2 regions of the Weeksella sp. HMSC059D05 genome follow, and region 2 is predicted to be linked to the other one. Evidence: riboswitches for the same ligand, from Rfam matches in the RefSeq annotation. Region 2 holds a riboswitch; the other holds the start of a gene.
What was found. A riboswitch is a leader RNA that binds a small molecule or an ion and turns the genes downstream of it on or off. The one in region 2 is predicted to bind cobalamin.
Positions count from the first base shown of each region.

Region 1: linked by a shared signal. The riboswitch ahead of HMPREF2660_RS06465 (acyl-CoA thioesterase) and the one ahead of HMPREF2660_RS07415 (TonB-dependent receptor) in region 2 are both predicted to bind cobalamin.

Region 1 is NZ_KV798544.1:18,514-21,900, reverse strand. Features, by position in the region: gene HMPREF2660_RS06475 (ferritin) at 1-15, opposite strand, end outside; gene HMPREF2660_RS06470 (TIGR02117 family protein) at 137-811, opposite strand; adenosylcobalamin (AdoCbl) riboswitch at 936-1,015, shown strand; gene HMPREF2660_RS06465 (acyl-CoA thioesterase) at 1,319-1,729, shown strand; gene hemL (glutamate-1-semialdehyde 2,1-aminomutase) at 1,799-3,079, opposite strand; gene HMPREF2660_RS06455 (glucosaminidase domain-containing protein) at 3,157-3,387, opposite strand, start outside.
Region 2 is NZ_KV798546.1:133,483-136,869, reverse strand. Features, by position in the region: gene HMPREF2660_RS07420 (YncE family protein) at 1-134, opposite strand, end outside; gene HMPREF2660_RS07415 (TonB-dependent receptor) at 131-2,158, opposite strand; cobalamin riboswitch at 2,263-2,454, opposite strand; gene lipB (lipoyl(octanoyl) transferase LipB) at 2,720-3,387, shown strand, end outside.

The DNA.
Region 1 (3,387 bases), on a different contig from region 2:
TCTGTTTGTTTGCATTATTTCTGTATTTTATATGTATTGCTATATCCAAAAGTTGTGCCTTTTAGTGGTTTTTAGAAAGTATTTTCTGAGGTGCTCATGAATAATAACAACTTTGTTTACACTATGAGGAATATTTTTATGGATATTGACTCATTAAACCATCATCAAAAGCAGCCCAAAACGAAGCTTTTAATCCAGCTTTTTTTAGTACGTTATTGGTCCATGTATTACAAGTATAGAAAATACTATATTTACCATTGGCTTCATAGAAAGCATCATCTTCGCCATATTGTGCATTTGTCTCGATGTATATAGGATGATTATTTTGCCAGATTATTGTTTCTTTTATCGAGTTGATAATGGATTGGTATTGTGCATCAGAAACCCATATAGCCCGTGTTAATTCATCTTCTTTCATGTCTTTATAATAAGTAACATGCAATGCAGCTTCACCCAAACCGGTAGCTGCTACAAAAGCTGTTGATGGTTTCAGGTCCTTCCATTCTGGGGTATCTAGGTAAAATCCTTTATCTCCCCATCCAATTCCAACATATTCGAAATGCGTATCTTTTCCTTTTGTATCTGTATAGGGGAATAATTTTGCCCAATTGATTTGAGAAGTTTCTACCGGAAGCACAAAATCTGTATGTACCTTGTTCGATCGAATGAATATTAGTTTTGTGGGCTTATCGGTTTCCTTTGGTAAAACAGTTTTTCTAGAGAGAATATATTCTGTAGCCAAATAAAGGAAAGTAATTCCTGCCAAAAATGCAATAAAAACTAAACCAAAACGATGAAGTTTTCTTATCATAAAAATAATTTTTATAAAAAAATAAAGAAGCATATAGGTCAATATCAATTACATTGCCAAGAATAAGGAAAAATATTCAGGTTTGTTTTGGTACGATGAGAAGATTAATTGTATTTTTGCCCAGCTTAAAATGGAATCAGGTGGGAATCCTGAACTGTCGCGCAACTGTGATGAATTTTTCTTCTAAGTCAGGTCTTTTTTAAGTATTAAATGCTATCGCGATTGAGGCTAAACCTTCATTCATCGAAGCATGATAGGGTGTTAATAATCAATACTATGCAAAAATTTTATATTCGTTTTATTTCTTTTGTTTCTTTTCGGATATCCGTTTGGGATAAAGTTTTTGTAGATTAAATCCTACATAATTCATTAGAAAAAATTAAACATATGATAACCAAAGAAGAATACCTACAAGCAAAAGAATCTTTGCAAGAAGGGAAGATTACGCAAGATGTTTTTTTGTTGATCGAACAAAAGTATGAACAAGATAAGCAACGTAAAAATAAAATAACATCTGAAGAATGGTCAAAAGATGATGCCTTACAAAAGAGAGTAAAAAATGCTGAAACCGTTGTCTACAAAGCTGTTTTCCCTGGAGACACCAATCACCACAACACTATGTTTGGTGGGACAGTCTTAAGTTATATGGATGAAGTAGCTTTCCTTACGGCAACTCGTTTTAGTAGAAAACCTATCGTTACGGTTTCAAGTGATAAAATAAATTTCGAACATTCTATACCGAGTGGTACAATCGTAAAAGTGGTTGGTAAAGTTGCCGAAATAGGGAGGACCAGTATGAAGGTTTTTATAGAAGTTTTTATTGAGAGTATGTATAGAGAAGGCTCTGAGTTGGCCATAACAGGCACCTTTACTTTGGTTGCCATTAACGAAAACAAGCGTCCTGTAGCTATTATATAAGTTAAATTGATAAAGAAAAAAATCGTTCCGGTATTGAAACGATTTTTTTATTGCAACATTTAGTATTTCTTACATAGAAAAAGACCGCACAGCTTCCAGTGTTTTGTCTATCTCTGGTTGCTTTATTGCGTCGGAAATAAACCATGTTTCATACCCAGAAGGTGCAATATAAACCCCGTTTTCTAACATATGATGAAAGAATTTATTGAAGAGGGTATGATTTGCTTTTTGTGCTGTATCAAAATCATTTACTTTGTGTTCTGCAAAGAAAACAGACATCATAGAGCCTAATTGGTTTACCTGATGAGCAATGCCTTTTTCGGTAAGAATTGCTTTTATTTCTTTGGTTAATGTTTCGGTTGCAAGATCGATTCGTTTATACAAATCCAAATCATCTTTCAGAAGGTTGAGTGTCGTAAAACCAGCGCGCATTGCAATTGGATTTCCACTCAAGGTTCCGGCCTGATAGACTGGGCCATTGGGTGCAAGAAAGTCCATAATTTCTTTGCGTGCAGCGAAAGCTCCTACCGGAAATCCACCTCCAATTACTTTACCAAAAGTAACAATATCTGCATCAATCCCTAATCTTTTTTGTGCTCCAGCAATGTCAAGACGGAAACCTGTCATTACTTCGTCAAAAATCAATAAAGTTTTATTTTTTTCGCACAAAGATTTCAGTCCTTTTAAGAATTCTGGATCGGGTAGAATACAGCCCATATTGCCTGCAACTGGCTCGATGATAATAGCAGCAATGTGGTCTTTATTTTCCTCGAATATTTGTTCTACTGATGCCAAGTTGTTGTACTTTGCTAATAAGGTGTCTTTGGCTGTTCCTTGTGTAACACCTGGTGAATTCGGATTGCCAAAAGTTATTGCTCCGGAACCAGCTTTGATGAGAAAAGAATCCGAATGCCCATGATAACAACCCTCAAATTTGATGATTTTATCTCGGTTGGTATAGCCTCTTGCTAAACGAATCGCAGACATACACGCTTCTGTACCAGAATTTACCATTCTGATTTGGTCTATATTCGGAACTAAACTAATAATCAATCGAGCGATTTCGGTTTCTAGCTCTGTTGGTGTCCCAAAAGAAAAACCAGATTTCAATTGCTCTGTTGTAGCGGCAAGAACTTTTGGGTGTGTATGCCCCAAAATCATTGGTCCCCACGAATTGATATAGTCTATATAACTTCTGTTATCTTCATCGGTGAGATAGGCACCCTTAGCTTTTTTGATGAAGAGAGGTGTTCCACCAACCGATTTAAAAGCCCTTACAGGAGAGTTTACTCCACCCGGGATATAATTTTGTGCTTCTTTGAATAAAGCGCTACTTCTTTGATAAATCATATGTATATTTTTTGTAAACAAATTTCGTGAATATAAAGCATAAAAAAAACCTCCCAAAAAAAAGGAAGGTTGGTCGTCTATGCTTTAATTCTTTTTTTCAGACTTAGCATTTGTCCTGCTTTTGGTTGTGTTCCTGGCTCCATGCGATTGATTCTGTAGAGATTGTTTACTTTTATCCCAAATTTCTGAGAAATCGTATACATATCTTCACCTTCTCGCACTTGATAAGTCTCTTGTGTGCCTTTTGTCTTTTTCATACCAAAGAATATTATCTGACCTTCTTGCAGGGTAGATCCTAAGGTAATTTC
Region 2 (3,387 bases):
TAAAACCCTTTAATATTAGTGTTTTCGGGTTGAATTCCTGTTGTCTCTATTTCTACCTGATCAATAGAATCGTCTTGCGAACAAGAAGAAAAGCCGAGGATAATAACAGAAAAAAGTATACTTATTTTTCTCATAACTCTAGTTGTATTGTAAATCGAACATTGGTGCCTGGCATTGGGTAATATATAACCACTTCGTATTGTTGATTGAGTAAATTTTGTACCTCGACCATTAACCGTAGTTGATAATTGTTTATTTTAAAATCTTTCTGGACTGATATATCATGTGTAAACCAGGGGTTTACTTCATTAATCTTGATATTGTTGCGTAGCGAGTTATATCGTTTTCCGACATAGATAAAACTATAATTCAAACGCCAATTTTGGTAAGCGGAACTAACTACTGCAGAGCCAGAATGTTTGGGTGTGTATGGAATCTGATCCTTGTACAAGGCACTTGGGTACGAATTGCCATTGAGGTCGGTCTCATATGTATAATCTTGCGCTTTCTGAAAAGTGTATGTAAGTAAAGTAGAAACATCTACAGCACGGAACCTGAAGTCGGTTTTTACATTAGCGTCTAAACCTTTAATTCTCACCTCTCCTAAATTAACCATCATCCAACGGAAATTGTTGTTGCCAGGCATTGCTACTATTTTATCTTTCACCTCATTGTAATAAACGTCTAGTTTGGTCGATAGGTTTTTCATCCAACCAGAACTTGTTGATAAGTTGTAAGCCAATCCTAGATTGTATTGCGTAGTATATTCGGGTTTGAGAAGTGTATAGCCGATTTCGGTATAATACAAATCGTTGAAGGTTGGCATCCTGAATATTTTTTTATAAAAAGCTCTCAAATGAAAGTCTTTATCTAGAAATGGTTGATAACTAAGAAATAAAGCAGGTGTCCAAATGTTTTTATCCGGTGCGGCAGCATTTTTTTTCACGCTCTCTTGAACAAAAGTCCCCAATAAACTTGCTTGTGCTTTGAGGTGCTTGTTTTGATAGGCTGTTGCCAAAGCAAATAAATTAGAATATCGGGTAGGATAGGAGAAGTCACGCAAATTGGCCGATAAAGTGTTGTACTGAAAATCGTAGGCAAAACTTATATCCCATTGTGGGTTTATTCGGTATAAATTACTCGTTGATGCATATATTTCTCGTTGCACATAGGTGTTGTCTAGCATCAATCGTGTAGTATCTCGCGTTACATAATGGGTGTAATCGTAAGCGAACTTTCCACGAAAATGAGTCTCAAATCCTGTCCATTTCTTTTGGAAGTTCCCTTGTATATAATGGTTTCGATCGGTAAGGGTTGGACCTGTAAGAATTTCATCATGTCCTTTGACCACCGCTCCTGGGATTTCTCGATCAGAAAGATAATTATAGGATTTTAGATCCCACAAACCATTTTCTACTTTCCCGAAAACAGTTGCCTCTAGTCGTTTTGCTTCGATGCTTGCATCACGGCGTTTCCATTTTTCAGACCATAAAAGATTTCCTTGTTGATCGGTTCTACGATAACGAAAAGAATAAATTCCGTTCGATTTAATCAATTCGCTACTCAAAGCAGCTGATAGTGTAGGAGATATTTTATGTTCTATCCGAATTGATGGGTTTATCAATTGAATGCTTCCTAATTTATACCCTACTTTTAGGTTGGTTTTTTTATTAGCAATAAATGTTGGTTTTTTGGTGTTGAGGTAAATAGAGCCTGCAGATCCAAAATCTTTTGCCGATTGAAAGATTTGACTTTTTTGGCCATTGTATAAAGAAATCATTTCCATATCATCCAATGAAAATCGACCTAAATCTACGGTACCGTTTTGTGCATTCCCTAGTTGTATCCCATCGTAAAAAACACCAACATGTTGTGACCCCATGCTACGAATATTGACGGTTTTTAGCCCACCGATTCCACCATAATCTTTGATTTGTACCCCAGAAAAATAACGTAGTGCATCGGCAACATTATGACTATTAAGTTGTTGTAATTCTTCTCCTTTGAGAATTTGTGCTGGCGAAACTTCTTTGTATGGGTACGCTTGTATGTTGACATGTTTTAGCTGTACAACTGTATCGTTTTCTTGTGCAAAAAGCCAAGAAAAGAAGGGTAGGAAAGCCACTAAATATAGTATTTTTCTATAGAAATTTCTCATCTAGCTCCATAATGCGCTCACGAGAATAATATGAAGTAGTCGGGATAATATATACTATCCTAATCAAAATGTTCTTCACGCTTTAGTCCCCGAAAGCTATTAACTATTGTACTATTGTATTTGGTAGGTCTTCTGACTTACTCCATTTCTTAGTAATTCTTCCCATAGTATACTACAGTGAATATTGGCTCTAAGAAAAGTTTTTGTGGAGCTTACAGCAGCGGGTCTGTTCAGGATTTACACCTGATTCCCTGTTACCGAATATTTCTATTCGCACCAAATTTTTCTCAAATGTACAAAATTATTTTGTATACTTTTTTAGCGCAAAATACTAGATTTTTCACCGTTAACGTTATTTGTTAGTGCTATTGATTTGTAGCTGTCGAACAATATATAAGGTGAAAATCTTCTTATATTTATGCAATATGCAGTTGTTAGATAGTATAAAATCGAAATAGATTTCATTCTACCAAAATTACATCAGTAAGAAGTCTTTATTTTATTGTAGTTTTGCGTGTTGTAGATTATTTTTATTTGCAGACTCTACAATACAATTTGAGCATGAAAAAAACGGTATATTTTCAAGATTTAGGAAAAGATAGGGATTATCAAGAAGTTTGGGATCTTCAAGAAGCCTTATTAGCCGAAAGTGTTGGTGTCAAGCAATACAATCGAGCACAAGAAAAGGAAGGGAAAACAGAATTCAAAACCCCAAAAAATCACTTGTTATTTGTCGAACATCCGCATGTTTACACGTTAGGAAAAAGTGGACATATAGAAAATATGTTGGCCAATCAAGATCAATTACAACATATACATGCGACATTTGTAAGGACCAATCGAGGCGGTGATATTACCTATCATGGCCCAGAGCAATTGGTTGGCTATCCAATATTCGATTTGGATCAATTCAAACCAGATATACATTTGTATATGCGTAATTTAGAGCAAGTTATCATACAAACATTGGCGCATTATGGTTTACACGGAGAACGATCGAAAGGTGAGACAGGCGTTTGGTTGGATGTAGGAAAACCTTATGCAAGAAAAATTTGTGCAATGGGTGTGAAAGCTTCTCGATGGGTTACGATGCACGGTTTTGCTCTGAATGTGAACACCGATTTGCGTTATTTCGAATACATTATCCCGTGCGGAATAAAAGACAAAGCAGTGGCATCACTAGAACAAGAACTCAACCGAATACTGGATATGGAAGAGGTAAAAGAAGT